3 regions of the Methylobacterium sp. D48H genome follow, and region 3 is predicted to be linked to each of the others. Evidence: riboswitches for the same ligand, from Rfam matches in the RefSeq annotation. Region 3 holds a riboswitch; each other region holds the start of a gene.
What was found. A riboswitch is a leader RNA that binds a small molecule or an ion and turns the genes downstream of it on or off. The one in region 3 is predicted to bind cobalamin.
Positions count from the first base shown of each region.

Region 1 (10,288 bases), on a different contig from region 3:
GCGCCTGGTCGGGCGTCAGCGGACGCTTCAGCTGGGTCTGATAGCGCTGCAGCTGGTTCTGGTAGGCTTGGCGCACCTGCTCGGCCGTGATCGGCGTGCTGCCGACCGTGGCCACCTTGTTGCTCGCGCCGCCGCGGAAGAACTCCTCCACCCCGAAGATGCCGACACCGGCGATCAGCAGCGTGAAGATGATCGTCAAGACGATCTTGCCGAGCCAGTGCTGGCTGGCGTTGCGGATGCCCTGAAGCATGGTCTGTGATCGAGTACCTTCGGCAGCCGCCCCGTCACCGGGCCGGCGCTGTCCCTGAGAGCCGACCGCGATAGACCATTCGCGTCCACAGGCAAAGGCTCGGGCGGTCCCGGCCGTTTGCACGCTCAAGCTGGCTCTGGTAGGCCCCGGCGACTTCGAGAAAGCCGCGGCGGAGCGAGGGCAGGAATGACGCAGTCTGGGCGCAAGCCGCTTGTCGCCGGCAACTGGAAGATGAACGGGACCCGGGCATCCATCCAGGTTGTCGAGGCGATTCGCGACGGGCTCTCGCCGGACCTCGCGTCGCGCATCGACGTGCTGATCTGCCCGCCTGCGACGCTGATCGGATCCTGCGTGGCGGCGGCGGCCGGATCGCCGATCGCGATCGGCGGCCAGAACCTGCACGCCCGGCCGAGCGGCGCCTTCACGGGCTCGATCTCGGCCGAGATGCTCGCCGATCTCGGCGCCAAGTACGTGATCGTCGGCCATTCCGAGCGCCGGGCCTACCATCACGAGACCGACGACGGGGTCCACGCCAAGGCGCTGGGCGCCCGCCGCGCCGGCCTGTGCGGCATCGTCTGCGTCGGCGAGACCATCGAGGAGCGCGAGCAGGGCCGCGCCCTCGACATCGTCCGCGCCCAGCTCGCCATCGGCCTGCCGAAGGGCGCGACGGCGGCCGACACGGTGATCGCCTACGAGCCGGTCTGGGCGATCGGCTCCGGGCGGACGCCGACGCCGCGCGACATCGCCGAGGTCCACGCCTCCCTGCGGGAGATGCTCGACAAGCTCGTCGGCGACGAGGCGCAGAAGATCCGCATCCTCTACGGCGGCTCGGTGAAGCCCGGGAACGCCAAGGAACTCCTGTCGGTGGACAATGTCGACGGCGCGCTCGTGGGCGGCGCGAGCCTCGTGGCGGAAGACTTCCTGGGGATCTGCGCCGCCTACGCCTGAGCGCGGGCCCGCGAAGCCTGGCTGGGCGCGGCGCGACAGACGCGCCGCGCGACCGTCAGATCTTGAAGGCCTGCCGGGCGAGCAGCCGCCAGCGGCCGCCGTCGCTGTGCCAGACCTGCATCACGCCGATATGGACCGGCGACGTCTTGCCGCCCGAGACCACCTCGCCGGTGAAAACGTGGCGCGCGATGGCGTCGTCGCCGACCACCGAGACGGAGCGGTCCGACAGGGTGATGCTCGGGAAGGTCGAGCGCTTGCTGGTCAGCGTCTCGATGAAGGCCGCCTTGTCCTGCACCTGACCGCTGGAATGGCCGTAGCTCAGCCCGTCGAGGGTCAGGGCGTCGAGGGCCGGACCGTCGGCGGCGAGGAGAGCCTCGGTGAGGGCGTCGACCGCCTGCTCGACCGCGGCGCCCCGGGTGGAGGGATCGGTTCCGGCCGCGGAGCCGGAGCCCGGGCGGATCAGGACGGGTGCGGCGATGGCGGCTGCGAGCGCCGCACGGCGTGACACGGACATGGCTTGCCTCCCGGACCGGGCGGCGCGTTCGGTCGGCCGCCCTGCCCCGGCAGAGAGCACGGTGCGCCGACGAAGGCGAGGGTCGGAGCGGACAGTCGGCCGCGCGCGTCAGGTTGGCGGCGGGCGACCGGTGGTGTATGCCGTCGCCGAATTCCGGCCGGTCCGCCCGAAGCGTCCCCCGAAGCCCCCGCCGCACGCCCGTGCGTCGGGGCGGTTCGTGGACGATCGCGGGCCCCGGCCCTCGTGCGTTCGTCTTCCGGTGCCCGCTGCCGGCGCGCGGCGCTGAAGAAGATCCCGGAACACCGATGCAGACCGTCCTGATCGTCGTCCACCTCATCATCGTGCTCGCGCTGATCGGCGTCGTGCTGCTCCAGCGCTCCGAGGGCGGACTCGGGCTCGGCGGCGGTGGCGGCGGTGGCGGCGTCGGCGGGTTCATGACCGGCCGCGGCCAGGCCAACGCCCTGACGCGGGCCACCGCGATCCTGGCGGCCCTGTTCTTCGCCACCAGCCTGACCCTCGCGATCCTGTCGCACCGCTCGGCGGCGCCGAAGTCGATCCTCGACACCGGCGCGCCGCAGACCTCCGGCCAGCCCGCCAAGCAGCCGACCGGTGCCGACAACCTGCTCGACACGCTGCGCCAGCAGCAGGACCGGGCGCCCGCGAACGCCCCGGCCCAGCCGGCTCCCGCGCAGCCGGCCCCCGCCCAGCCGGCGGTTCCGGACGCGCCGCAGTCGCGCTGACGGCGCGCGCCGCGAGCGGCGCAGCGTCCGACCCTTGTCCCGACGGACCGGCGCTCGGCCGGTCCACGCCATGCGTTCCGCGATCCCCAGCCCATGCGCGGGCCGGGGCCTCCGTCGTTTGGCAAATGCCAGCAGCTTCTTTATGGACCGAGGCCCATGACGCGGTACGTTTTCATCACCGGCGGCGTGGTCTCCTCCCTCGGCAAGGGCCTCGCCTCGGCGGCCCTGGCGGCGGTCCTCCAGGCCCGCGGCTACCGGGTCCGGATGCGCAAGCTCGACCCCTACCTGAACGTCGATCCGGGCACGATGAGCCCGACGCAGCACGGCGAGGTGTTCGTCACCGACGACGGCGCCGAGACCGACCTCGACCTCGGGCATTACGAGCGCTTCACCGGCGTTCCGGCGAGCCGGGCCGACAACATCACGACGGGCCGGATCTACCAGGACATCATCGCCAAGGAGCGCCGCGGCGACTACCTCGGCGCCACGATCCAGGTGATCCCGCACGTCACCAACGCGATCAAGGACTTCGTCCTCGACGGCAACGACAGCTTCGACTTCGTGCTGGTGGAGATCGGCGGCACGGTCGGCGACATCGAGGGCCTGCCGTTCTTCGAGGCGATCCGGCAGCTCGGGCAGGAGCTGCCGCGGGGCACCTGCTGCTACGTCCACCTGACGCTGCTGCCCTACATCCCGTCCGCCGGCGAGCTGAAGACCAAGCCGACCCAGCACTCCGTGAAGGAGCTGCGCTCCATCGGCATCCAGCCCGACATCCTGCTCTGCCGGTGCGACCGGCCGATCCCGATGGACGAGCGGCGCAAGCTCGCGCTGTTCTGCAACGTCCGCCAGACCGCGGTCATCGAGGCCCTCGACGTGGCCTCGATCTACGAGGTGCCGCTCTCCTATCGGACCGCGGGCCTCGACCGGGAGGTGCTCGGCCATTTCGGCCTGGAGCACGGCGAGGAGCCGGATCTCGGCCGCTGGCAGACCATCGCCGAGCGCGTGCGCAATCCCGAGGGCGAGGTCTCGATCGCCATCGTGGGTAAGTACACGGGGCTGAAGGACGCCTACAAGTCGCTGACCGAGGCGCTGACACACGGGGGCATCAGCCACCGGGTGAAGGTCAATCTCGAGTGGATCGAGGCCGAGGTGTTCGAGCGCGAGGATCCGGCGCCCTTCCTCGAAGGCCTCAACGGGATCCTCGTGCCGGGCGGCTTCGGCCAGCGCGGGGCCGAGGGCAAGATCCGCGCGGCCCGCTACGCCCGCGAGAAGCGCATCCCCTATCTCGGCATCTGCTTCGGCATGCAGATGGCGGTGATCGAGGCGGCCCGCTCGCTGGCCGGGATGCCGGAGGCCAACTCCACGGAGTTCGGCGACACCGCCGAGCCGGTGGTCGGCCTGCTCACCGAGTGGCTGCGCGGCAACGAGCTGGAGCGGCGCGCGGCGGCCGGCGATCTCGGCGGCACGATGCGGCTCGGCGCCTACGAGGCGAAGCTCGACCCCGAGTCCAAGATCGCCCAGATTTACGGGTCCGATCAGATCTCGGAGCGCCACCGCCACCGCTACGAGGTCAACATGGCCTATCGCGAGCGGCTGGAGGCCAAGGGCCTGCGCTTCTCGGGCGTGTCTCCCGACGGCCTGTTGCCCGAGACGGTGGAGCATGTCGGGCACCCATGGTTCATCGGCGTGCAGTTCCACCCGGAGCTGAAGTCGCGTCCGTTCGAGCCGCACCCGCTGTTCAAGGGCTTCGTCGGCGCCGCGATCGAGCAGAGCCGCCTGGTCTGAGGCCGCGGCGGCGCGCCGCTGCTCGCGCGGCGGCCCGCGGCCCTATATCCTCGGTGCCGTGACCGAGATCCTCTTCTACCACATGCAGCGGCAGCCCCTGGAGAAGGTGCTGCCGAACCTCGTCGAGCGCTCGCTGGACCGCGGCTGGCAGGCCGCGATCCAGGCGGCGAGCGAGGAGCGCCTGCAGGCGCTCGATGACCACCTCTGGACTTATTCCGACGAGAGCTTCCTGCCGCACGGCACCGACCGCGAGCCCGACGCCGCGAGCCAGCCGGTGGTGCTCACGCTCCGGGACGTGAATCCCAACACCGCCTCGATCCGCTTCCTGGTGGAGGGCGCCGACCTGCCGCCCGACGCCGGGCAGTACGAGCGGATCTGCATCCTGTTCGACGGGACTGACCAGGACGCGCTGCTGCGCGCCCGCGAGCAGTGGAAGCAGGCCAAGGACGCCGGCCACGCGGTGGCCTACTGGCAGCAGGACGAGTCCGGACGCTGGAACAAGAAGGCTTGATAATGGCCCCCCACGCACGTCTCGGGCGCGCCGCGCTCGCCCTCGCCCTGGCCCTCGCAGCGCCCACAGTGGCCCTCGCCCAGGACGCGCCGCACGGCCATCCCGCGGAGAGCAAACCGGCGCAGCGCGGCCCGGAGGGGCGCCGCCTGCCGCCCGATTCGACGACCAAGCAGAGCGTGACGCTGCCGGACGGCCGGACCCTCGACTTCACCGCCACCGCCGGCAGCCTGCCCCTCGTCGACGAGGCGGGCAAGCTGCAGGCCGAGATCGCCTACGTCGCCTACACGATGGCGCCGCAGGCCGGCCGGGAGCGTCCCGTCACTTTCGCGGTCAATGGCGGCCCGGGCGCCGCCTCGGCCTATCTCAATATCGGGGCGATCGGGCCCTGGCGGCTGCCGGTCGGCGGCGACAGCATCAGCCCGTCGCAGCCGGTGACGCTGACGCCCAACGACGGGACGTGGCTCGGCTTCACCGACCTCATCTTCCTCGATCCCGTGGGGACCGGGTACAGCCGGGCCGCGGACGGGAACGGCAAGGCCTACTGGTCGATCGATTCCGACGCCTCGACTCTGGCGGCGACCATCGCGCGCTACCTGCGCGTCAACGACCGCATGGCGAGCCCGAAATTCTTCGTCGGCGAGAGCTACGGCGGCTTCCGCGGCCCGCTGATCGCCGAGAAGCTCCAGGAGGAGATCGGCGTCGGCCTGTCCGGCATGGTGCTGCTCTCGCCGGTGCTCGATTTCGCGTGGCTGGAGACGCCGCGGGCCAACCCCTGGGGCTACGTGCTGAAGCTGCCCTCGCTGGCGGCGGGCGCGCTCGAGCGGGCCGGCACGGTGCCGACGCCGACCCTGCTCGGCGACGCGGAGGCCTACGCCTCGGGCCCGTACCTGAGCGACCTGCTCAAGGGGCCGAGCGACACGGCCGCCGTCGCCCGGATGACCGAGAAGGTCGCGCCCCTCGTCGGTCTCGACCCCGCCCTGGTGCGTGCCCAGGCGGCGCGCCTCTCGACCCGGAGCGTCCAGCGCGAGATCGACCGCGCCGAGGGGCGCGTGACCAGCGCCTACGACACCGGCATCACCGGCTGGGACCCGAACCCGGACGCCGCCCAGTCGAGCTTCGAGGATCCCCAGCTCACCGCCCTCCAGGCACCGCTGACGAGCGCGATGCTCGACCTCTACGCGCGGACGCTGAAATGGCCGGTGACCAACATGCGTTACGAGCTCCTGAACAACGCGGTCAATCGCGGCTGGAGCTGGGGCTCGGGCCGGCAGGCCCCGGAGGTCCTGTCGAACCTGAAGGGCGATCTGGCGCTCGACGGGCACCTGCGCGTCCTCGTGGCGCACGGCTTCACCGACTTGGTGACGCCCTACTTCGCCTCGAAGCTCCTGCTGGCGCAGGTCCCCGCCTACGCCGCCGGCCGCCTGAGCCTCGCGGTCTATCCGGGCGGGCACATGTTCTACACGCGTCCGGATTCGCGCGCCGCCTTCCGGACGGACGTGGAGCGGATGTACACGGACGCCCTGAAGGTGCGCGACGCCGGCTCGACCCGTCCGGCCGGAGCCCCCGCCGAGCATCTCAGGACCGCGCCGTAGCGCCTCCGGCCCGCCGCGCCGGTCACGCGTCGTCGAAGGCGAGGGCCTCGGCCGGGTAATCCACCATCGTCCGGCGCTGCGCGTCGGTGTTCTGCCACTCGCCGACCTTCATGTAGCGGCCCTCGAGATCGCGGACCTCGACCACCTTCCCGATGGTGGGGATCGACTGGAAGCCCTGCGGCCAGTTCGACGCGAAGTAGAAGACCTGCTCGACGTGATCCGAGAGGTGGCAGATCCCCGGCCCGAAGGTCCCCAGCCCGAAGACGAGGTAGCGGCCGTTCACGAGCGCCGCGACGTCGGAGATCAGCGACTCGCTCTGGATCTCCACGGGCAATCCGCGCCGCTCGGCGTACGCCTCCACCTCGGCGATGACCGGATTCAGTCTGTTCTCGAAGACGAGCTTGACCGAGCGGATCCGACCCTCGGCCAGGAGCCGGTCGATGACCATCCGGTAGAACGCGAAGGGCGGCTGCGGATAGTGCGGATCGACCCAGGTGCTGAAGATGTCGCCCGACCGGATGTGGATCAGGAGCTGGTCGTCGGGCTTCACCGGGAAGCTCTTCGGCAGGCCGTTGAACAGCGGCCGGATCACGCTCTGCACGATCGCGCGCGAATCCGTCGGCCCCCGCAGCGCGGTCACGCGCTCGAACTGCGTCGGGTCGAAATACAGGCCCGACAGGAAGTACCCGTCCGACGGCAGCGGCTCGTCCGGCGGGATGAAGGTGATCCCGTCGCAGGTCAGCCGCTCGGTCAGGAAGATCACCTTGCTGCGGTCGACCTTGGGCACTTTGATGTATTTCAGGTTGAGCGCCTTCGCGATCGTCACCGCGATGATGTACTGGACGAGGCAGTTGCCGAAGGCGCCGTTCTCGAACAGCGACAGGCCGACCAGGGCGTGGCTGGCGCGGTCGGGCGCCGACTGGAGCGCGTAGGTGACGTAGACGTTGGCGCCGGGCGTCTCGTTCAGGAGCATCACGTCGAGGCCGAGCATCGCCCGCAGCGCGATCAGGTCGACCGCGGCCTCGTCGGCGCGGATGCCGATGCCGGCGATCCGGGCCGGTTCGGGCGCGGCGATCCGGACCGCGCGCGCCCAGGCCCGCTCGTCGGGGACGATCGCGGCGATGAGGGCGTCCGGGGTCGCGGTCCAGCCGGCGAGGTCCGGCTCGGCCCACGTCACGCCGTCCTGCGAGACCGCCACCGCGACGTCGCCGGGCTCCGCGGGAACCGCCCCCTCCCCCGGCCGCAGGGCGACGGAATGGATCGGGAAGCGGCCGCCGAGGTCGACCTCGAGCCACGTCGTTCCCGTGCCCGCATCGGAGACGATCCGCGGCTCACGGCCGGCCGCGAGATCGACGAGGACCGGGGTCGGATCGTCTGTCGGGGCCATCGGGTCTCCGGGAGTTCAGCGCCCGCGCCGGGGCCGGGCGGGTATCGGGTGCGGCGGTGCCCGCTCCGGGGCGCGGCCGTCAAGCCCGCCCCGATCGCGGGGCGGGCGCGGGAAACGGCCGCGATCCGGCGCCGCTCCGTTGTGTCCCGGCGGTCATGCGTCTACAACGGCCGGGCGACGGTGCCCCGGAGACGGGGTGAAAAGGGAATGCGGTGAGGGGTTTGAAGCCCCGATTCTGCGGCTGCCCCCGCAACTGTGAGCGGCGAGCGCCCGCCAAGCGCCACCGGAGCGATCCGGGAAGGCGGTGGGCGCGCCGAGCCGCGAGCCAGGAGACCTGCCGTCGCGACAGGATCCCGCAATGCCGCCGGTGGGGCGGCTGGAGACGCTTCTGATGACGACGCAAACCCTCGCCGCCGGCACCCGCGCCTCGGAGCGCCCGATCGCCGTCGCGCTCGCGGCCGTGCTGGGCCTCGGCCTGCTGTTCATGGCGGGCTTCTCGCCGGCGATCGCGCTCCACAACGCGGCGCACGATTTCCGGCACACCCAGAACTTCCCCTGCCACTGACGTCCCCGGACCAGGGATGATCATCCGGCTCCTGTCGGCGGCCCTCGCCGCCGGCTTCTTCGCGGCTGCCATCGTGACGGGCCTCGAACTCACGCTGACCTCGCCGCTGATCGTCGCGGCCGAGCGCTACGAGCAGCAGGAGGCGCCGAACCGGGCTGCCAAGGCGCTCCCGGTCAGGGCGTTCCCGATCGTGCTGGCCCATGCCGGGCACGACCACGCCGCGCCCGACGCCGCGCCGGAATGGCAGCCCGCGCCCGGCCTGCCGCGGATGGCCTTCACCGGGCTCGCGACCCTCGTGGGTGGCGTCGGCTACGCGCTGCTGCTCGGCGCGGTGATGCTCGCCTGCGGCCGCGAACCCACGCCGCAGGTCGGCCTCGCCTTCGCGGTGGCCGCCTTCGCCAGCGTCGCCCTCGCGCCGGGCCTCGGCCTGCCGCCGGAACTGCCCGGCAGCGCGGCGGCCCCGCTCGCGACACGGCAGGCGTGGTGGGTGATGACCGCCGCGGCGACCGGGATGGGGCTCTACCTGATCACCATCCGCCGCGCGCTGATCACGATCCTCGGGGGGCTCGTCCTGATCATCGCGCCGCACGTCGTCGGTGCCCCGCAGGCGCCCGAGGCCGCGTCCGAACTTCCGGCCGCGCTCGCCGCGCAATTCGCCGCGCGGTCGCTCGCGATCAGCTTCGTGTTCTGGATCCTGATCGGGCTGGGGCTCGGCTGGGCGTGGCAGGCCTTCGCCCGCGGCGCGGATCGGGGAGCGGCCCGTGCCTGAGACCGTTCTCTACGTCTGCACCACCTGCCGCCGGCCGGACGACGACCCCGACGGCCCCCGCGCCGGGGCCCGCCTGCTGGAGGCGCTCCGGGCGCGGAGCGGCGCCACGCCGGACCTGCGGGTCGAGGCGGTAGAGTGCCTGTCGGTCTGCAAGCGGCCCTGCACCGTGGCGGTCGCCGCGGCCGACCGCTGGACCTACGTCTACGGCGACATGGATCCGGCCGCCTCGGCCGAGATCATCCTCGGCGGTCTCGCGGCCTACGCGGCGACCCCGGACGGCATCGTGCCCTGGCGCGAGCGTCCGGAGGCGTTCCGCAAGGGCGTGATCGCCCGCATCCCCCCTTTCCCAGAACCCCGCCCGGTCCCCGCCGGCACCCTGGAGCCCGCGGAATGACCCTCGTGAACAAGATCCCCTGCACCATCGTCACCGGCTTCCTCGGGGCCGGCAAGACGACCCTCGTCCGCCACGTGGTCGAGAACGCCAAGGGGCGCCGCCTCGCCATCCTGGTGAACGAGTTCGGCGACATCGGCTTCGACAAGTCCTTCCTGGCCGCCTGCGGCGTCGAGGGCTGCACCGAGGACGCCATCGTCGAGCTGCCGAACGGCTGCATCTGCTGCACGGTCGCGGACGATTTCGTGCCGGCGCTGGAGACCCTGCTCGGCCGCGCCGAACCGCCGGAGCACATCCTGATCGAGACCTCCGGCCTCGCCCTGCCGAAGCCGCTGGTCCAGGCGTTCCAGTGGCCGGCGATCCGCTCGCGGGTGACCGTCGACGGCGTGGTCGCGGTGGTCGACGGCCCGGCGGTGGCCTCGGGCGCCTTCGCGGAGGACCCGGAGGCCCTCGCGGCCCAGCGCGCCGCCGACCAGTCGGTCGACCACGACAACCCCCTGGAGGAGGTATTCGAGGACCAGCTCCTCTGCGCCGACCTCGTGGTCGTCAACAAGGCCGACCTGATCGACGCCGCGACGCGGGCGCGGGTCCGCGCCGAGGTCGAGGGGCACCTGCCCCGCGCCGTGAAGGTGGTCGAGACCGAGAACGGCGCTATCGACCCGCGGGTGCTGCTCGGCCTCGGCGCGGCCGCCGAGGACGATCTCGACGCCCGACCCTCGCATCACGGCGAGGGCGAGGACCATGACCACGACGATTTCGAGACCGTGGCGCTGCCGGTACGCCCGGCGGTAACCGCGGGGGATCTCGCGGCCCGGGTCGAGGCGGCGGCCGAGGCC
Region 1 is NZ_JBKFAP010000007.1:139,625-149,912, reverse strand. Features, by position in the region: gene ACLBX8_RS14960 (peptidyl-prolyl cis-trans isomerase) at 1-250, opposite strand, end outside; gene tpiA (triose-phosphate isomerase) at 437-1,198, shown strand; gene ACLBX8_RS14950 (nuclear transport factor 2 family protein) at 1,254-1,712, opposite strand; gene secG (preprotein translocase subunit SecG) at 2,018-2,452, shown strand; gene ACLBX8_RS14940 (CTP synthase) at 2,609-4,237, shown strand; gene ACLBX8_RS14935 (DNA polymerase III subunit chi) at 4,296-4,748, shown strand; gene ACLBX8_RS14930 (S10 family peptidase) at 4,751-6,340, shown strand; gene ACLBX8_RS14925 (discoidin domain-containing protein) at 6,363-7,727, opposite strand; cobalamin riboswitch at 7,889-8,083, shown strand; gene ACLBX8_RS14920 (CbtB domain-containing protein) at 8,119-8,292, shown strand; gene ACLBX8_RS14915 (CbtA family protein) at 8,309-9,061, shown strand; gene ACLBX8_RS14910 (DUF1636 domain-containing protein) at 9,054-9,455, shown strand; gene cobW (cobalamin biosynthesis protein CobW) at 9,452-10,288, shown strand, end outside.
Region 1: linked by a shared signal. The riboswitch ahead of ACLBX8_RS14920 (CbtB domain-containing protein) and the one ahead of ACLBX8_RS29320 (TonB-dependent siderophore receptor) in region 3 are both predicted to bind cobalamin.

Region 2 (10,288 bases), on a different contig from region 3:
CGCTGAGGGCCGGCATCTTCTGCTTCAACGTGGAGAGTGAGCCGGAACTCGCGGTCCTGTCCGAGGTGGCGGTGGGCCTCGGCCTCCGCGCGCCGGTCTCGGTCCGGGTGAACCCCGACGTGGACGCCGGCACGCACGCCAAGATCTCCACCGGCAAGTACGAGAACAAGTTCGGCATCCCGATCACCCGGGCGCCGGCTGTCTACGCCGCTGCGGCCGCCCTGCCGGGGATCGCGGTGCACGGCGTCGACATGCATATCGGCAGCCAGATCACCGATCTGGCGCCCTTCGCCGACGCGGCCCGGCTGCTCGCCGGTCTCGCCCGGGCGTTGCTGGCGGCCGGCCATCCCCTGCGCCACATCGATTTCGGCGGTGGCCTCGGCATCCCCTACCGCGACGACAACGCGCCGCCGCCGGACCCGGCCGCGCTGGCGGCGACCCTGCGGCCGCATTTCGCCCCGCTCGGCCTGCGGCCGGTCTTCGAGATCGGCCGGATGATCGTCGGCAATGCCGGGATCCTGCTGACGCGCGTGCTCTACGTGAAGCACAGCGAGGGGCGGACCTTCGTGATCGTCGACGCGGCGATGAACGACCTGATCCGCCCGACCCTGTACGAGGCCTATCACGGCCTGCGGCCGGTCATCGAGCCGGGTCCCGAGACGCCGCGCCTCGTCGCCGACGTGGTCGGCCCGGTCTGCGAGAGCGGCGACTACCTCGCCCTCAACCGCGAGATGCCGGAGGTGAGGCCCGGCGACCTGATCGCCGTGATGAGCGCCGGCGCCTACGGGGCGGTGCAGTCCTGCACCTACAACACAAGGCCGCTGGTGCCGGAGGTTCTGGTGCGGGGCGACCGCGCGGCGGTGGTCCGCCCGCGCCTCGACGTCGACGCCCTGATCGCCCTCGACCGGGTGCCGGACTGGCTGGCGTGAGCCGCGCTCCGGCGGGCACCGCCGCCCCCAGGCCGGTCCCGGGAGCCGACGGGCCCCTGCCGCTGTCGGTCTTCATCATCGCCCACAACGAGGTGGACCGGATCGGCGCGACGCTTCGGGCGGTCCGCGGCCTGACCGACGACCTCGTGGTGGTCGATTCCGGGTCGACCGACGGCACGCAGGCCCTGGCGGAGTCGCTGGGCGCGCGGGTGCTGCACCATCCCTGGCCGGGCTACGGCCCGCAGAAGCGCTTCGCAGAGGAGCAGTGCCGGCACGTCTGGCTCCTGAACCTCGACGCCGACGAGGTGGTGCCCCCGGAGCTGGCCCGGGAGATCCGGGGCCTCTGGGCCGCGGGCGAGCCGCGCCGGCCGGCGTGGCGGATCGGCATCGCCGAGATCTTCCCCGGCGAGGGCCGGCCGCACCCGCTCGCCTACACGCTGACGCCGGTCCGGCTCTACCGGAAGGACAAGGGCCGCTACGCCGCCTCGCCGGTCCACGACCGGGTGGCGCTGGAACCGGGGGTGAAGCCGGGCCGGCTCCGGGGCGTGATCCACCATTTCTCGGTGCGCTCGCTCGGCGACCAGCTCGACAAGCTGAACCGCTACTCCGACCAGCAGGCGGACGACTTGGAGTCGCGGGGCGTGGTGATCCCGACCTGGCGGGTGTTCGTCGAGCTGCCGGGCAATTTCCTGAAGGCCTATCTCGGCCGCCGCCACTTCGTGCGGGGCACCTACGGCTTCCTGACGGCGATGAACTACGCGATCTCGCGGCATCTGCGCGTCGCCAAGCACGTCGAGCGCCGCCGCGTGGCCGCCGCCCGCCAGGATCGGGTTGACCCGCCGGATCCGACCTTCTAGAGCCAGAGCGCCGGAGACGTGGCCGAGCGGCTGAAGGCACTCGTTTGCTAAATGAGCATACCCAGAAATGGGTATCGAGGGTTCGAATCCCTCCGTCTCCGCCATCTACCCCCAACCCGAAAAATGTGTTTTATCACAAGGGGTTGGCGCGCGCCAAAATCTGATTTGTCCCCGATTTGTCCCCGCGGAACTGGCTTGTGGAAAAGCCTGGGCGTCTGCGCGAAGCGGCAGGTGAGAAGCGGGAACGGGCGAACCTGAACGACCGTCCGAGTGATTTGCCGGGCCGGAGGCCCGTTCACAGGAACCTCCAAGGCGGCGTGTCGGCTCGTAACGCCCGCTCATAGCGTTACCCTTCTTCGTTACGGCTCCGCTCTGGCATCACGACATCCCAGCGTGATCATCCCCCGCCTTCGAAGGATCGGCCGCAGCAGGCGAGATAAATTCTACCCGGTCCGGAGGGAGCAACCGCCACCAAGCGTCCGGCGAGCGGAACGCGTCGTGGGCCAATCGCAGGATGATCTCCGGCTGACGATGTGATGGGTCGATCCCACCGCGTGCCTCGTTGCGGGCGAGGAGCATCTCCCAGGATAGGTCGAACACCTTCCACTCGACCGAGAGACCGTATCGCTCGACGACCTCAAGCTCGGCCTCGAACACCTCTCGGGTCAGGTGGGTGTCAGCCATCACAACGCTGAACCCCGCCGCCAGGGCCGCATCCAGGGCAGCGACCTTCACACCGTGGAGCAGTCGGCGCGCCCCCTCGTCTCAGTCCGTCCGGCGCACCTGCCAGTAGACCTGACGGTCCGGCGGCCAGAATGTCTGCCGGAGGTCGTCCAGGGTGAGGTGCACCCAGCCCTGCAGCGGGTCGTACCGGCGCGCGTAGGTCGTCTTGCCCGCACCGGGGCATCCGATCAGCCCCACCACCCTCTGCCGGCGCGGGGGTGCCTCAACGTCCATGGAGCGCTGGGTCAGGCATGGTTGGCGGCGTCCTCGTCCTCGTCGAGCTCGGGGTCAGCCTCGACGGTCTCACCGCGCAGGTAGCGCGCCTGGACCTCCGCGACACGGCGGGCAGCCTGCGCGTGGCGGTTCGACACGAGGCTGTCCGGGCCGAGGTCCCCGCCGCGCTTGGCCGCGAGCAAGTCAGGATCACCCCACCGGTCGAGGAGGGTCTGGAAGGCGTCGTGCCGGGCCACGTCGAAGGCGATCCGCTGGCCCATCATGTCCTTGTAGGGGTGAGCCGGATGAATGCCGGCACAGGGAACCCAGCCTGCCGGAATCGGGGTGGTCGCCGCATGAGTGCGACCGCCGCGCAGGAGCTTGGGCAGGACGTGGGTGTGAGGGCCCTCCGGGCTGGTGCCGCCGGGGCCCGGGATCGGGGCATAGACCTCGATGCGGCCGACCCGAGCGAGGAACACGCGGTGGGGGCTCAGCGCCACGAGTTGGCGACCGATGGGGCTCGCAGGGTCGAACAGCGGCAGTCCGACGCCGAACCGCAGGCAGGCGATAGCCTCCGGGTCGCTCGTGCGCACGCAGGCATCGACCGCCAAGAGACCCAGGCCCAGATCGAACAGGATGGCGTCGCGGTCCCGTTCGCGGGCGGCGTCCCGGTCCGGGCCAAGTTCCGTCACCACGCCGCGCCGGTTCATCGCGCAGCTCGCTTCAGGCAGGCAAAGGGCGACGGCGTGGTTCCAGCCGGTCGCGACGGCCGTCTCGTAGGCCACCGGACGCAGGTCGGGACTGGGAGCGAGCGCGATGGCGCCCCGCTCCGTCGCGAGGCCCATGCGCCCGTCCGGCAGCGGCAACGTGGCCTCATCGGGGTCGCGCATGAACTCGGCGATGGCCCCGAAGCTGCCGAGGCTCCAGGCGGTGCCGGGGTCGGCCAGTGCGTCCCGCAGCAGGGTCGTGACCGCGTCAGCCCGTGGTGGTGACGTCATCGCGTTCCTCCGTCTGAGCCCCGGACCGCGCCCAGGGCAGGATGTATCGGGTCCCGTCCGAAGCCCAGCCCCGCTCGGCCGTGACGCCGAACGCCTCGGCCAGCAGGACTTCGGTCAGGGCTTCCTCCGGGATACCGTCGGCAACGAGGCGGCCACCGGCCAGCACGACGATGCGGTCGCAGAACCGGGCCGCGAGCGTAAGGTCGTGCAGCACGGCGACCACGCCGGTGCCGTCCCGGGAGACGCTCCGCAGAAGCGCCATCGCATCGAGTTGGTGCGCTGGGTCGAGGGCCGTGACCGGTTCGTCGACAAGAAGCCACGGCGCCTCGACCGCGAGCGCCCGGGCGAGCAATGCGCGCATGCGCTCTCCCGAGGAAAGGGTCGGCTCCGCTCGGGCGGCGAGGTGGGCAATGTCTGTACGCGCCATAGCCCGCGCCACCGCAATCTCGTCAGCCTCCGCCAGGGATGCGAACGCACGACGGTGCGGCAGCCGGCCGAGCGCCACGATCTCGCGAACCGTCATCGGCCAGCCGACGCCGCCCCCCTGGAACAGGGCGGCGATACGGCGGGCCCGCTCCTCGCGGGCCAAGCCGGACAACGGACGGTCGTCGAGGGTGACCCGCCCCCGGTTTGGGGTGATCAGCCCCGCCAGGACGCGGAGGAGCGTGGTCTTGCCGGCCCCGTTCGGGCCGACCAGCCCGACGAAGCGGCCGGGCTCCAGGGTAAGACCTATGTCTGAGAGGATGGTCCGTCCATCCAGCGTCACCTGGGCGTCCTGCAGGACAAGGCTCATGCCCGCCTCCCGCGGCTGCGCAGGAGCAGCACGATCAGGAACGGCGCACCGACCAGCGCCGTCACCACGCCAAGCTTGAGTTCCGGCCGGGTGGCGAGCAGGCGCACGCCGATATCCGCCGCGAGAACCAGGACCGCTCCCGCGAGGCCGCTCGGCAGCATACAGGCGCCGGGACGGACACCGACGAGCGGTCGCATCAGATGCGGTACGACAAGGCCGACGAAGCCGATGGCGCCTGAAACCGCGACACCGCTCCCGACGGCCAGGGCCGCACCCGTGACGAGACGCAGGCGCACGGAGACCAGGCCGACCCCGAGGCTCGCGGCGGTGTCCTCGCCGAGCGTCAGGGCGTCGAGGGCGGAGCCGGTCGACAGCATGAGGGCCCAGCCGACAGCCATCAGCGGCAGGCATAGGAGGACGTGGTCGAGGCTGCGGTCGCTGAGCGAGCCCATCAACCAGAACACGATCTCCAGGGCCGCGTAGGGGTTCGGCGACAGGTTCAGCGCCAGCGCGGTCAAAGCCCCGGCTAGGCTCGACAGCCCGACTCCTGCAAGGATCAACCCGAGGGTGCTGCTGCCGCGGGCGGCGAGCGCGTTCAGGAGGAGCGCTGCGACGCCGGCGCCGGCGATGCCGCCGAGCGGCAGGGCAAGGCTCATGGTGGCGGCGAAACCGCCGTAGAAGACGATGACAGCGCCCAGCGCCGCGGCGGACGAGATGCCGAGGATGCCGGGGTCCGCGAGCGGGTTGCGCAGGTAGCCCTGCATCGCGGCGCCGGTCAGGCCGAGGCTGAAGCCGACCAGGGCCCCAAGCAAGGCGCGCGGAATGCGAAGCTCCCACAGGACCAAGGCCGGCAGCGTCGTGCGACCGGCGACGAGGTCTGCGAAGGCGGCAGGCACGTCGAAGGGCGCGTAGCCGATGGCGATGGAGGCGAGCGTCAGCGCGAGCGTGGTCAGCCCGAGCACGGCGATGACGGTTCGCCGGGCGCGCGGCGTGCCGAGGCGACGGGAGGCCGTTGGATGGAGCGAGGTGACCGGCGCATTCATGGCCGGAGTGCCCGTTCGTTCGCAGCCTCGGCGAGCTGCGCCACGACCTCCGCGACCTGTGGCCCCGGACAGGTCCAAAGGCGGTTCGGGATGTCGACCGTCCGGTGCGCTCGCGCGAGCGCTTGGAAGACGGGATGATGCAGCAGCGTGTCGGCGAGCGAGGGCGAACCGGGCGCGCCTTCATCGACCACGATGAGGTCCGGGTTCGCCAGCGCTGCGGCTTCGAGGGGCACCTGCCCGAAGCGGTCACGCCCGATCTCGGCCGAGACGTTGACGAGGCCGGCGGCGCGGATCAGCGCGTCCCCAAGCCCACCAGGCGCGACCGTGAAGGCGTTCGGACGCATCACGAGGACGCGAAGGGGCTGCCTGGCCGGCAAGATGGCGGCGAGACGCGCATTGAGCGCCGCGACCATCGCCTCGCCCCGTTCGGCATGGCCGAGCGCCGCCGCGACCTCGCGGATCTGGGCGCGGACGCCATCGAGGTCAGCCGGCACGCCGAGTTCGAGCACGGGGGCGCCGACGCGCTTGAGCATGCCCACCGTCGTGCGCGTCGTGAAGGCTCCGGCGATCACAAGGTCGGGCTTCAGGGCCACGACCTCCTCGGTGAGACCCCGCGTCACCGGCAGCCCGACCGCTTCGGCCGCGACGGTCGAGCCCCGCGGGTCACGGGCAAGGTAGGTGACCGACAGCACTTGATCGCGGTCGGCCAGCCGGAGGACGAGTTCGTCGGCGCAGAGGTTCATCGAGACCACACGCACGGGTGCCGCCGCCGCGACCAAAGGCACGGCGGACAGGATGGCCACGAGAGCGAGCGCGAGGCGTGACGTCATCACCATCTCAGAAGGCCGTGAGGCGCACGCCGCCGTAGGCGGCGAGGCCCGGGCCGAGATAGCCGGTCGGGTTCTCGTAGCGGCGGTCGAACAGGTTATCGACCCGGACGAACAGGCCGACGTTCTCGTTGATGTCGTAGTTGGCCGACAGGTTCACGACCGTGAAGCCGGGGTTCTTTAGCCGCGGCACTGAGAAGTCCCGGTTGCCGTCGACGAACGGTCCGAGCACGATCAGGGTCCCGGTGATGGTCAGGCCCGGCAGAGGGTTCCAGAAGACGTTCGCGCTGCCCTTATGCCGGGGCCGGCGAAGCAGCTCCTGGTTGGCGATCTCATCCTTCGAGACCGTGTTGGTGTAGTCGATCCGGCCCGACAGCGTGTCCGTGAACCGGACCGAGACGAAGGCTTCCGCCCCGTAGGTCGTCGCCCGTCCGACGTTGACGTTCGACGTGAAGGTCGCGTTGGTGTTGATCAGGTTCCTGAAGTCGTTCTGGTAGTAGGTCGCGCCGATGAGCACGCGCTCGCCGAGCGGCTGTTCCAAACCGCCGTCGAACCCGAAGCTCTCCTCCGGCTTGAGGTTCGGGTTGCCGAAGAAGTTGGACGCTGGGAAGTTCTGGTAGAGCTGGCTGAGGGTCGGTGCCTTGAAGCCGGTGCCGACACTGCCCTTCAGGCGCGTCTCGGTGCCGGGCAGGATGTAGCTCGGCGCGACGCGAAACGTGGTGGCGGGGCCGAACTGGTCGTTCTCGTCGTGGCGGATGTTGACCACGAGGGCGGCGCGGTCGAAGGGCGTCAGTTGCACCTCGCCGTAGCCGGCTGTGTTGCCGTTGCGTGCCCTGAGGGTGCCGGCACCGAATGCGTTCGGATCAATCGTCAGCAGGCTCTCCTCGTCTCGCTGCGCTCCGAACAGGACGAGGTTGCCGGGCGAGAGAAGGTAGTCGCCACGATACTCGTAGCGCAGGCGCTCGCCGAGGCCGGTCGTCGGCTGGATGGCGAACGGGTCGTACTCGTTCTGCTGCTGGCGATTGAACAGGTTCGAGTAGTTGATCGCGAAGATGTTGTGAAAGCCGACAATGGGCGTCCATTCGGCCTCGTTGCGGGTGTAGAGCTGCTGCACGTCGGCGGCGCTGCGGACCGCGGACGGAAAGGCCGGGAAGGTGCTGAAGTCCGTGCCGGTGAACAGCAGGCGCGAATTGATGAACCGCGTGGTCGAGTTGACCCGGAACGTGTCGGTGAACTGGTAGCCGAGCTTCGCCGAGACCGTCTCGTTGTCGTAGTAGTTTGGGTGGATCGGGCGGCCGAAGGGCACGAGGTCGCGCGGCGTGACCGGCGTCGCGGCCGCTCGGAAGTGCTGGATCGACACCGAGTAGTCGAAGCCGTCCTGCGCCCCGCTGATGCGGCCGAACTGGTTGAAGGTACCGAACGATCCGCCCTCGGTCCGCAGGGTCACGCGCGTCGGCCCCTCGCCCCGCTTGGTCGTGAAGGAGATCACGCCGCCGATGGCGTCGCTGCCGTACAGGCCGCTCTGCGGCCCGCGCAGGACCTCGATGCGGGATAGGTCGTCGGTCAACAACTGACCGAAGTCGAACGAGCCGTTCGGGTTTGAGGGGTCCGTGGCGTCGATGCCGTCGATCAGGACCTTGGTCTGGTTCGAGTTCGCGCCGCGGATGAACACCGAGGTCTGCCCGCCGGGGCCGCCCGTCTGCACCACGTTGAGGCCGGGCACCTGTTGCAGGGCGTCCGGCACGGTGCGCCGTTGCTGGTCTTCGAGCACGCGGTCGGTCAGGACCGTGACGCTCGAACCTGTGGCGGCGATGGGCGTCGGCAATCCGGTGGCCGAGACCGAGATCTCGGCGAGGCTGACCGCGGCCTCGGCCGCAGCCGCTTGCCGGGGGGCATCGGCGAAGGGAGCGGCCACCTGCTGGGCCAGGACCGGCGAGGCAGAAAGAACCGCGCTGCCGATGCAGGACGAAACGAGCGCACGCCTGAGCGCGGGAGAGAGGAAGCAGGACAAGGGACGGCCTCGGGTGACGGCTGTGGCACGTCACCGCGAACGAGGCCTCGGCGGCCGCGTCCTCAAGGGAACCACGGCGCCGCGACACCTCCCAGGACACCCCGCCCGGCAAGCTCCGCGTGTGACCACGGCTGACGGCAGGTCTCCTGGCTCGCGGGTCGTCGCCCTCTCATCGTCTTCCCGGGCGAGGCCGCCCAGTGACGTCGTGATGAAGGACTCGCCGCTTACAGTTGCGGGGGCAGCCGCGGCATCGGCCGAGCCCTCACGGGCGTGACCTCACCGCGTTCCCTTTTGATCCCCGAGGGGAACCGTCACACTCAAGCTAGGCTGCGATGCGTCCATCCGTCAACGCAGGGAAACACCTTGTTCAGATGTGTGGCGTTCGAGGGGAGGCAGTCGCTTCTTCGATACCTCATGCGTAAGTGGCCGCGGGGCGCCTAAGAGCCCGATCCCGTCGAGGCCGCCTTCAGCGCGACGCCAGGCGCGGCTACTACTCGTACACACGTGCATGTCGGCTCAGGGTGGGTTTCTGCCTGTCTGGTTTTGAGCGGATTAGCGGTGAAGCAGACATCGCCGTTGTGCTCGATCTGAGATCTGCAGCATCTGCAACTTCAGGATGTCTCTTCAGCGCACCGCACTCGGCTCGTGGAGCGGGCAGCGGTTGAACCGCTCACGGAACTCGGCCGAATGCCGATAGGGGGCGTTGCGGGCGCGGTTGATGTTGCCAAGAGGTCGGTGCGCTGCGAGGCCTGTCCACACGCTGAACCGCATCTCCTCGTCCACTGCCTGGACCCGTGCAGGGTCCCAACTGTCCTGCGGCTGAACCTGGACAATCCCGACCCGCTGGAACGGTGCCTCGTCCTCCTTCCACTCCACCGTCGGGTCCTCGACCGGCTGGCGCTCAAGGTCGCGACAGAGCTGCACGCGGAATTCCCACTCGCCGGCGATGCCGATCATCTCAGACTGTACGGTTTCGCGGATGGCGTTCGGGCGGCCGGAGGCATCGATCTCGGTGCCGGTCAGGGCGGTCAGAGCTGGCGCGACGGGGGCCAGCGAGAACTTGGCGATGTAGGCGCCATACCGGAACGGGGTCAGGCTGTAGTAGGTCTCGCCGAGCGGATCGACATTGGGCGCGCCACCGAGAGAGCCGATGGTGGGGCTGTCGATGCCCACCGCATGCAGGGCCTTGTTGACCCCGCGCAGGACCGTGGAGGCGGCGACCTTCAGCCCCTCGGCGCGGTCCGTGGTGCCGGCCAGCAGCTTGAGGCTGCCCAGAAACTTCTCGGCGTTCGGTGCCTGGAACACCTTGCCGTTGACCATGATGAAGTTCTGGGTCGTCCCCTCCGCATCCGGCAGGCGCTCGCCGTCGACGTCCAGCACTTTGAGGGCGAGGCCTCGGGGCAGGGAGACCGCATCGGGAAGGATGTCGCCGGCGTTGGTCGACAACCGCATGTAGACCTTATGCTGGCCGGGAGTGGCGAACAGGCCCTGGGCCAGCTCGGGGGGCAGGCCCGCATCGATCGTCAGAGCCCCTTCGAGGATGCCATGCGACTTCGCGTGGACCGAGCGCACGGCATGGCCCGAATGCTCCGCGACCCGGTTCAGGATCTTATCGAAGGTCTGGTTGAGCTGCTCGATGGTATGCCCTTCGTCCGGCAGCACCGCCTCGACGTCGGGAGTGTATCGCACCGGTGATCGCAAGGTCTGTCTCCCGCTGACGGCCAGGACCGAACGCCCGCTCACCCGGCGACGTTCCGGGTTGTGCGGCATTCAATCGCCCATGAACTAAGGTGGGGAACGGCAGGGGGCCGGCGCGGCTTGTCTCCAATGCGGTCTTTCTCTCTGCCAAGGCGTGGCCATGATCCGGCAGCCTTCGGACCCCGCGTCCCGATCC
Region 2 is NZ_JBKFAP010000028.1:51,530-61,817, forward strand. Features, by position in the region: gene lysA (diaminopimelate decarboxylase) at 1-929, shown strand, start outside; gene ACLBX8_RS27415 (glycosyltransferase family 2 protein) at 926-1,786, shown strand; tRNA gene ACLBX8_RS27420 (tRNA-Ser) at 1,799-1,890, shown strand; partial or broken gene ACLBX8_RS27425 (AAA family ATPase) at 2,165-2,743, opposite strand; gene ACLBX8_RS27430 (DUF6925 family protein) at 2,755-3,720, opposite strand; gene ACLBX8_RS27435 (ABC transporter ATP-binding protein) at 3,698-4,513, opposite strand; gene ACLBX8_RS27440 (FecCD family ABC transporter permease) at 4,510-5,556, opposite strand; gene ACLBX8_RS27445 (ABC transporter substrate-binding protein) at 5,553-6,386, opposite strand; gene ACLBX8_RS27450 (TonB-dependent receptor plug domain-containing protein) at 6,394-8,394, opposite strand; cobalamin riboswitch at 8,514-8,722, opposite strand; gene ACLBX8_RS27455 (catalase family protein) at 9,019-10,095, opposite strand.
Region 2: linked by a shared signal. The riboswitch ahead of ACLBX8_RS27450 (TonB-dependent receptor plug domain-containing protein) and the one ahead of ACLBX8_RS29320 (TonB-dependent siderophore receptor) in region 3 are both predicted to bind cobalamin.

Region 3 (10,288 bases):
CCTCCGGGCGGGGGAGGTCGGACGCCTGTCTCACGAGTTCCACCGACACCTCCACCAGGGCGATTGACCGGGGCCGGCGCGGGCCTCGGCGGAGCGGACGACCCGGGGGGACGCCCTCCTGAGTTGCCACCTTGAGCCATGTTCACTCTCCGTTCGGATTCGCAGGATGTGCATCCGGGACGCCTGGGTCAATGGGGATGCGCACGACGACCCTTTCTTCACCGCTTTCGCTCAATCCTGTCCGCATCAAGTCGGGGACGGCGGGCATGGTCGCGAGGAAGGACGTCTGGGCGGCGGCGGACGGGATACGGGCCAGGGCTCGCGACGCCGACGGCGCCAAGCCGCGGGTCTCGGTGCGCACCGTCCGCAAGGCGCTCGGCAAGGGCTCATTCGGCGACATCGCCCGCGAGCTCGCGGAGTGGAAGGCAAGGGTCGGCTACCGGCCGCTGATCGAGCAGGCCGAGCTGCCTGAGGCGCTGCAGGGTCAACTCGCCGCCTTCGGCACCGCCCTCCTCGAACACGTCCGCGTCGAGCAGACCCGCCACCGGATCGCCGAGGCCGAGGGTGAGGCGGCCCGGGAGGCCGGCCAAGGCGAGGTCCTGGAGGAGGCGCTGGCGCAGGTCGACCTGCTGGAGGCGCGGGTCGCGATGCTGGAGGCCGAGCTCGCCCGGCTCCGCGCGGCACCCCCTGCGCTCGCATTCCCGGCGCCGGACCCGGAGCCCGAGCCGGTGAAGGTACCCGCACCGATGCACCTCAACCCTGTCTACGGCAAGGTTCGCGACCGGCATGCCGCCGAGGCCGCCGACCCGGTCTGGGCCGAGGTCCGCGTCGCGGTCACCCGCGTGCTCGAACGGCGCGGGCCGATGTGGGTCCACGCCATACACCTGTCATTGCCGGACCGGCTCAAGGAGCGCGCCGAGCGGGCCGGCCTGCCGCTGACCCCGGCTTGGCTGCGGCTCTACCTCATCCGCCTAGCCGACGCGGGGGACGGCTTCGCCGAGGTCGAGGGACGCTTCGCCGTGGCGCCGCCCGTCGAGGCCGCCCCGGACCCGGGCCGCGTCGCAATCGGGACCGACGCGCCGCCCCTGTCGGCTGAATGGTTCTGGAAGCTGTTCGTCGCCGAGGTCCATGACCTGCTGCTGGAGAGGGGGCCACTTACCGCGGAGCGGATCCTCGAAGACTTGCCGGACGGTTGGGTGGCGGCCACGGAACGCTACAAGGCGATCAAGCCCGGTCGACTGCGCCAGAAGCTGCGCGAGCGCATCAGGAATAAGCGGCCCCTGCAGGAGCTCCCGGGCAAGGTCTTCGCCGCCACGGGTCGCTGGCCTGGCAGCCGGACGTTTGGCCCGGACGAGGCCGCATAACCCGGGCCTCCGCCGAGCCCTAATCGACCGACGGTGTCCTGTCCGGTGGGGGGCCCTGCAGTTCGACGCCCCCGATTGGAGACGCCCTTGCGCCTGTCCCTTTTCGCCGCCCTTTCGATCCTCGCGTCGGCCGCGAGCCTCGACGCCGCTACGGCGGCCGAACTCCTGCGCGGTCGGTGCCATATGGACGTGTGCTCGTGGTTCAGCATCGAGCAGCGTGACCTAGTCGCGTCGTCCCCGGCCGGGGCGCTCTTCAAGATGAGCGTGCGGACTTGGACGAGCACGCATCCGAACGGGACTTACGACAAGCGCACCCGGCGGGTCGGCGGCGAAGCCGGCGACGAGTACGTGTTCTGCTCGAAGTCGCGCCCCGCAGTGGTCGACCCAGGCGACAAGCCGGGGACATGGATCGCGGCCGTGCTGGTTCCCATCGGGCAGCCTGCAGGCGCGACGGAGGCGGCGACCGCCCGGTACTTCGCCGCCTGCCACGGCGTCGCCCTGAACAGCGAAGCCGACCTCGACCGATACGCCCAGGCATTCGGTTACAAGGCGGACGGCGAGGGGGAGCAACTCGACCTGAAGCGGCCGGAGGATATCCTGAAGCCGGCTGAGCCCGTCCGTCGCTGAGCTGCCTCCCGTCAGTGGCCCCGGGGAACGGCCGACATCTGCCGCCGTTGGCATGGCCGGTGACTGCGTTTGGGAGGGCAAGCCGTGACGCCCCAGGAAATCAAGGCCAAGGTCCAGGCCGCCTACACCGCGTCGTTGCAGAACCGTGCCGTCATGTACGGCATGAGGACTTCCCCCCTCGACCATCAGTTCCGTGACCTGAAACTGTACGGGCGCGATGCCGGTGCGGATTTCGCCGACACCAACCTGGGCCGCATCATCGACGAGGCGGTCGCCGTGGCGGGGCGCAAGCAGCCCTCCATGGAACTGCAGGTTTACGGTTGGGGGCGAGCGGCCATCGACGGCATGGCCGAGACCTTGCGCCACCGGACAGACCTCAAGGTCGAGATCAGCGGTTCAACCGTTCAGCTCATCTGGGCGGAGGACAACCCGGCCCTCATATAGGGTAGAGCTCCATCAGCTTGACCGTTGAGAGGCGGCTTCCGCCCGCAGCCAGGCATGTCGTGCGCCGGCATGCGGCCCCGTGAGCCGTTTGACATTTGGATACGCCCGCGGGGGAAGCATGCCGGTCTCTTTGCACGAAAGGCCCGATATGCTGCTGGCCCTCCCTGTCAAAGGGGAGGCCTTTCTCTTTCGGCGCTCGGGCCGGGCCGTGTTGGTGGACGGCGGCTACAAAGGGGACAAGATCCCCGACAAACTCAAGCGGCACTTCAAGGACTTGGAACGCCTCGATGTCGTCCTGTGCACCCATGGTGACACCGACCACGCTGGGGGCCTACCCAATCTCCTGGATAAATGGGCGGGACGCGTCGGGCAGCTTTGGCTTCCGGGAAGGTGGGTCGATGTCATCCCTCAACTCGCGCGCGATCCCGCGGGATTTCTGGGAAAGCTGATCGGCGAGCTCGATGCCGCGTTGGAGAAGCCCGATGAGCAGCTTCTGCGCGGCATCCGCGACGCGGGTGAGGAGAGACCGCGAGATGGCCGGGACGACATCCAGTCCGAGCCGTTGGACCACGACGGATCACTCTTCGAAGGCTGGGCCGACGACCCTGATGACGACTTGGGTCCCGGGGAGCCTCCCCCGGAGCCCGGGTGGTTCGAAGAGCTTCGCGTCGCCAAGGAGCAATTGGCGAGTGACGCCGACGCTGCACGGGCGTTCGACGCGACGCGCAAAAGGGCGAGGCATCGGAAAGGGCGGGTGTCCGCGGCGCCGGGAACTTCGATTGTCAGCTACTGGCTAGGCCTGATCGAGACGGCCGAAGCCATTCGCGGCATCGCCATGGCTGCCATCCGACATGGGATCAGAACCCGCTGGTTCGATTTTGAGACGTTTGAGAGGACGCGCCGGGCGTCCGGCGGTGCGCGCCATTTCCTTGTCCCGATCAACGCCGTCGAGCAGGCACCGCCCCCATCCTCCCTCCGCCTCTACATGCAATTGACGCTGATCAACCGGCAGAGCCTCGCGTTCTTCGCGCCACTTGGATGGCAGCGACATGGTTTCCTTTTCTGTGGCGACTCACCCCTCGGCGACGGTCGAGGTTATGCCAACTCGTTCCTCCCGGCCCTCCCCATGCCGTTCCCGGTAGTCGTTGCGACCGCTCCGCACCACGGCTCGGAGTCTAACCGGGCCGCGTACGCTCACCTGAACGCTTGGGCTTGGGTTGGCGTAATCCTCCGCGCAGGCGGCAGCGTGGACCAACCCGGCCAGACGTTCCTGGACCAACAGGATTGCCTACGGCTCTGCACCAAGTGCCCCCGGGTCAAATACGCGCCGATGCTGTCCGGCGTCATTGCACCGAGGCCTTGGTGGATGTTGCACACGGTTGGGAGGATCTGCGACTGCAGTAATCCGACCAGCGGTGGAGCCGGCACTGGCGACAGCGTGTGATGCCTCAATTCGAAGGAACCGGTCTTGAACCACGCCGAGATCGTGCCGACCGTGTCCGAGCGGGAAGCCACCTCTTCGGCTTAGCGGCCTCGTCATCGCATCAGATCTTTCCCCGGCTGTTTCCAGGCTTGCGCGGGCCTTTCAGCACCGTCTGCCCGCCAGCCGTGCGAGCCCGCGGCTTTGGTCCAGACTTTATAGGCGGCTTCATCGGAGGCTTGGGGGCCGGCTTTGCCGGTGGCTTCGTTGTCGCGCGCTTCCGCGGCGCGGGCTTGGCGAGGGTCGTCGCCATGTCCTTGCGGACCGCCGCGACGACACGCCGGATGTCCTGGGCGACGTTGAGGAACGCATCGTCGGCGCTGCGCCAGCGGGTGACCTCGCGTCCGTCCTCGGGCAGCAGCTTGAACCCGGCGGCGGGGGTCGACTTCCAGTCGCACGGGCGGACGACCACGGCGACGACCCGCACGTGGCCCCGCGCGCGCCGGCCCATGGCGCGCTTGTACTCGATCTTCCAGCAGTAGTTGCTCGCAAGGTAATCGGGGCTGAGCAGGGCGACGAAGACATGGGCTTCGCGGAGGGCACGCGCGATCCCGGTGTCGAGCTTGTCGCCGGCGTTCAGGTCGCCGTCGAACCAGGTCGTGACGCCCTCGCGCTTCAGCGGGGCGAGAAGGGTTTCGAGCCTGGCCTGCGCGTCGGCGTCCCGGTGCGAGTAGGAAACGAAGATCCGGACCTCGGGCTTCTCCGGCTTGCCGCGCGGGGTCGCCGGCCGGGCCGCGGGTCGCGGTCCAGGCTTCGCCTTGGCCGCTGTCTGGGACGCAGTGCCGGCCTTCTCGGTACGCGTGCGGGCGCGGGCGCGCATGGAAGCCCCCGTCGGGTTGCCGGCCAAGTTCCGGATTCATGCGTCCCGAACCCGCTTTGTTCCCCATGATGGAGGGGATAACCCCGGACCCCTATCGGCGGCGCGGTAAGGACGCCGGTCGACTCGGCGAGTGCCGCGTAGCGCATAACGCTATCCGTGACGCGTTACGACGCGGCGTGCCTGGACGCCGGCGCCGTGACCACGATGGCCCGGCCTAGGCCGCCGCCACGGTCGGGAGTTCGTCGATCCGGGTGGTGTAGCGCGGCGAGCGCATGTCGAACTTGGTCGACCACTCCCGTTTTGGGGCGAACCCCGCGCTGCCCGGGACGACCGCCCCACGGCCGAACCGGCGATTGCAGGCGTCGAGGGCGCCCATCAGCGCCGCCCCGTATTCCCGGTCCATTTGCCCCAGCCCCGGGAAGGCCCGCTGCGAGGCCGCCAGGGGTACCAGGTCCGTGGTGACGACCCCGGCCTTGGAATAGCGGTAGCCGTCGCGCCAGGTCTTCCGGACCCCGTGCAGGCAGGCCTTCACGAGCACGAGGGTGTCGTTCGACGCCTCCGGCAGGGTCACCACCGACGAGACCGACCGCTGCGGCCGGTCCCGGTCGTGCTCGGATGTGTGGAAGAAGACCGTGACGTGGTCGGTCCCGAGGCCCCCGGCGCGCAGCTTCTCGCCCAGCCTGGCGGCGTGGGTGGCGACGGCCTGTTCCATGGTAGCGAGGTCCTCGACGCGGTCGGAGAAACTGCGGGTCACCGCGCAGCCCTTCCGGGTCGGTGCGACCTCCTCCAGGTCGAGGCAGGCCATGCCCCGCAATTCCATGACGAGCCGCTCCCCGACCACGGTCATGGCCTTGCGCACCGCCCGGGTGTCGAGGTCGCGCACGTCGGCGACGCTCTCGCAGCCCAGGGCCTCCAGCTTGCGGGCGTTGGCCGGTCCGACGCCCCAGATGTCCTCGGGCGGGATGCGGACCATCCAGTGCTCGTACTGGACCGGGTCGGTTAGGTCGCAAACCCCGCCGAGCTCCGGCACCTTCTTGGCGACGTGGTTGGCGAGCTTCGCCAGCGTCTTGGTCGGGCCGATCCCGACGCAGGTCGGGATGCCAGTCCAGGCTCGCACGGTCTCACGCATGTCCCGAGCGAGCGGCACTCGGTCCCGCTCCCGGACGTCGGACAGGTCGAGGAAGCTTTCGTCGATGGAGTAGATCTCGATGCGCGGAGAGAAGCCCCGGTAGACCGTGTTCACCCGGGCGGACATGTCGCCGTACAGAGCATAGTTCGACGAGTAGACTCGCACGCCCCGGGACCGGCACATGTCGCGGATCTTGAAGTACGGCTCTCCCATGCGGATGCCGAGGGCCTTGGCCTCGGCGGTGCGGGCGATGGCGCAGCCGTCGTTGTTGCTCAGCACGATCACGGGCACGCGGGCCAAGCGGGCGTCGAACACGCGCTCGCAGGAGCAATAGAACGAGTTGCCGTCGGAGAGGGCGTAGGCCCGGGCGCTCACTCGCTCCGGCGCCTCGGGTTGATCGAGCCGGAGACGACGCCCCAGACCTCCACCTCTGCTCCGGGAGAAAGCCGGAACTCCGGAAAACGGGGATTGGCGAAAGCCAGGTGCACCCGATGCCCCTGGCGGCGCCAGACCTTGAAGGAGCGCTCGCCGTCGATATCGACCACGACGATGTCGCCGTTTCGCGGCGTGAGCGAGCGGTCGACCACCGCGAGGTCTCCGTCGAAAAGGCGGGCCAGCACCATGCTGTCGCCCGCCACCCGCACCAGGAAGGTCGCCGGCCGGTTGGCGATGAGCAGACGCTGAAGGTCGATCTCGTCCTCGATGAAATCGTCCGCCGGGCTGGGGAAGCCCGCCCTGACTGGTCGAGCCAGGAGGGGCACCGGCATGGGCAGGCCAATGGTAATGCCGCTGGCTTGCATGTTTTTGCTCCGCGAATCTAACAGAACAAAATAGGAACATGCGGCGGCGGTTCCTCGCAAGCGGCCGAGCTTGCGACAATGAGCCGGTGTGGACGCCTGTGGATAAATGGAATTGGCGCTTGCCGAAGAGATACCGTCAGAGCCGCTTCGGTCTAGACCGCGCCGGAGGAACGCCATTGAGGATCACCGTTTACGCGCTTGCGGCCTTGCCCTTTTTGGTGACGCCGACGCTGGCGGCGGGGGATTTCCCGCTCGCCTCCTGCAAAGGCTGGAACGGCACGGTCGTCGAGCGCGACGGCATCGATACGGCGCGGGCCACGATGCGCGGCATCGTCACCAAGGCCGACCTGCAGGAGTATTGCGAACGCGACCCCGGCGGGGAAACCAAGCAGTTCGGTGGCAAGCTCACGACGGCTCAGTGTGTCGCGAATTACTTACGGAGCGAAGGCCGAGCCACGATGACCGCGGAGGCGAACTGCCGAACCGGCACGGTCGGCTACCGTTACAGCGATGGGCAGGTCAGGAAGGCCCGCTTCCCAGTCGGGGCTGACGCCGACACCTCGTGCGCGTCGGGCATGCCGCCCATGGTCGAGCAGTTCAAGATGCTTTGCCCCGCTGCAGCCAAGCGGCTGAAGGTCGAGTAGGCGAGCCTGTTGGCGCCGTCGCCGCGCGTTCCCGATCCCGCCCAGGGATAGCTTGAGGTGTCATCACTCCGCCGACGCAACTCAGGTCACCTCGACCTCACGCGTGCCCTTTCACAGGAGCCGGTCGAACGGCAGCAGCCGGTGCGTTGACTCACATTCTCGTGAAGCGTAGCTCAACCTTGACGGTTCCCTCCGGGGATCAAAAGGGAACGTGGTTGGGGCTATCCCCGAAGCCACGGCTGCCCCCGCAACTGTAAGCGGCGAGCCCTTCACCACCATGTCACTGGGTCACCCCGGGAAGACGGTGCGAGGGCGGCGACCCGCGAGCCAGGAGACCTGCCGTCAGCCGTGGTCACACGCGAAACGCGTCGGGCGGGGTGGTCCTGACGGGTGTCGAGACGGCCGTGCGCCAGCGCGGCTGGCGAGGCCTCGTTCGCGGTGACGTGCCACTGCCGTCCCGAGGTCCTAGGCCTGTGTACCGTTCGATTTCCAAAAGGCGGTTTCGCGCATGCGTCGCCACGCTCGCGCTTACCCTTCCGGGCGCATCTCCGACGCTGGCCCAGGGAGACCCTGCCGAGGCAGCGGCCGCTGTGGTTCTCGATCCGCTCTCGGTCGAGGGCAGCTACACCGCCGCACCGACCTACCAAGTCAAGGATCTCTACAGCGGGACGAAGACCGTGACGCCGCGGCTCTCGCTGCCCCAGCAGGTCGACGTCGTGCCCCAGGAGGTCCTGCGGGACACCGCCGCCACGCGCGTCGAGCGCGCCCTCGACTACGTTCCGGGAGTCGGCAAGCAGAACGATTTCGGCGCCCAGAACCTCGCGCTCTACTCGGTGCGCGGCTTCGCCACCCAGGATATCTTCTTCAACGGCTTCAACATTGCCCGGGGCTACAACGGCGCGCCGGACACCCAGAACGTGCAGTCCATCGAGGTGCTCAAGGGACCGAGCGGGGCACTCTATGGACGCAGCGACCCGGGCGGCACCATCAACATCCTGACCAAGCAGCCCGTGGCCTTGCCCTTCGTCGAAATGGGCACGCTGTTCGGGAGCTTCGGAACGGCACGCACCACCGTCGACGCCGGCGGGCCACTGAACGAGGAAGGCACCGTCCTCTACCGCTTCAACGGCGCGCTCGCGAGGCAGGACAGCTTCCGCGATTTCGTCGACGGCGACCGCGTCCTGGCTGCGCCCGTGGTGAGCTGGCTGATCAGCCCGGACACCAAGTTGACCGTCGAGGCGCAGTACCTGCGCAACCGCCAGACCTTCGACCGCGGGACGGTGGCGGTGAACAACCGCCTTGGCCTCGTACCGCGCTCCCGCTTCTTCGGTGAGCCGGGCGACGACTCCGTGTCAGAAGCCGGGATCCTGCAGATCCGCCTCGATCACGCCTTCAATGCCGACTGGCAGCTCAGGGTCGCCGGCCACTTCAACACCGGCAGCCTGACCGGCCTGCAGACCGGCGCGACCGGCCTTCTCGACGACGGGCGCACCCTGCTGCGCGAGTTCCGCCGGCACGACTTCACGTGGGGCGTGGCCATCGGTCAGGCCGAGCTCGTGGGGCACTTCGACACCGGGCCGTTCGCCCACACCGTGCTGCTCGGCCTTGAGCACGAGCGCTACAACAGCACCGAGAACCTGCTGCGCTCGACGCCGCGGCTCGACCCCTTCGCCATCGACCTGTTCAACCCGGTCTACGGCCAGCCCAAGCCGCCCTTTACGCGGCGCTACAGCGCGAGCGAGAACGTCGGGAACACCGCCGTCTACGTGCAGGACCAGATCGCGCTGAGCCCCGAGTGGAGGCTGCTCCTCGGCAACCGAACCGACTTCTACAACCAGACCTTCCGCGACAAGGTTGGCAACGAGCGCACGGAGCAGGACCGGACCGGCTTCTCACCGCGTGCGGGTCTCGTCTACCAGCCGCTGTCCTTCCTCTCGTTCTACAGCAACGTGGCGGCCTCGTTCCGGCCTAACACCGGCTTCGACATTGCGACACGACCCTTCGCCCCCGAGACCGGCTTCGGCTACGAGGCAGGCGTCAAGCTCGACCTCTTCACCGGGTTGAGCGTGACCGGCGCGGCCTTCCACATCGAGAAGGAGAACGTCCTCACGACCGACCCGAGGGACTTCTTCTTCCAGATCGCCGCCGGGGCGGTGCGGAGCCAGGGCTTCGACCTAAGCTTCGTCGGACAGGTGACGCCCGAGTTCCGGGTGATCGGCGGTTACGCCTTCATCGACGCAGCGGTGACCCGCGACGAGGTCCTGCGGGTCGGCTCGCCGCTCCTCAACATCCCGCGCCACTCCGGCAGCCTGCTCGGCGTCTATGAGGTCCAGGCCGGCGACTGGAAGGGCTTCGGCTTCGGCGGCGGCGTCCGGGCCGTCGGCTCGCGTCTCGGGGACAGCGGCAACGAGCGGTTCCGGCTCCCGGGTTACGTGCTGACCGACGCCCTGGCCTACTACCGCTACGAGAACCTGCGCTTCGGGCTCAACGTCGATAACATCTTCGACGAGACCTACTACGAACGCTCCTACAACGCCTTCTGGGTCGGCGTCGGCGAGCCCCGGCGGGTGACCGTCAGCATGACGGCGCGCTTCTGATGAGCGTGCATCCGAGAACGCTGGAAGAGTCGACAGAGAAATCGGCCCTGACCGGACGCATCGTCTCAATCGATGCCCTGCGCGGGCTGGTAATGGTGCTGATGCTCCTCGACCACCTGCGTGAAACCTGGTTCCTGCACGTGCCGGTCGCCGACCCAATGGATGCCAGGACCGCCCTGCCGGGCCTGTATCTCGCGCGCCTCGCGGTCAGCCTGTGCGCGCCGATCTTCATCGCGCTGACGGGGGTGGCCGCGTACCTGTTCAGCACCCGGCACACCCTGGCGGAGACGCGCGCCTACCTCGTGAAGCGCGGCCTCGTGCTGATGGCTCTGGAGGTCTTCTACCTCTCGGAGCTGTACTGGGGCGTCGCCAGCCCGACGCTT
Region 3 is NZ_JBKFAP010000036.1:20,765-31,052, forward strand. Features, by position in the region: gene ACLBX8_RS29275 (hypothetical protein) at 1-43, opposite strand, end outside; gene ACLBX8_RS29280 (DNA-binding protein) at 267-1,364, shown strand; gene ACLBX8_RS29285 (hypothetical protein) at 1,452-1,991, shown strand; gene ACLBX8_RS29290 (hypothetical protein) at 2,076-2,435, shown strand; gene ACLBX8_RS29295 (MBL fold metallo-hydrolase) at 2,584-3,879, shown strand; gene ACLBX8_RS29300 (toll/interleukin-1 receptor domain-containing protein) at 3,980-4,735, opposite strand; gene ACLBX8_RS29305 (Y-family DNA polymerase) at 4,950-6,239, opposite strand; gene ACLBX8_RS29310 (LexA family protein) at 6,236-6,664, opposite strand; gene ACLBX8_RS29315 (hypothetical protein) at 6,841-7,308, shown strand; cobalamin riboswitch at 7,475-7,666, shown strand; gene ACLBX8_RS29320 (TonB-dependent siderophore receptor) at 7,986-9,905, shown strand; gene ACLBX8_RS29325 (DUF1624 domain-containing protein) at 9,905-10,288, shown strand, end outside.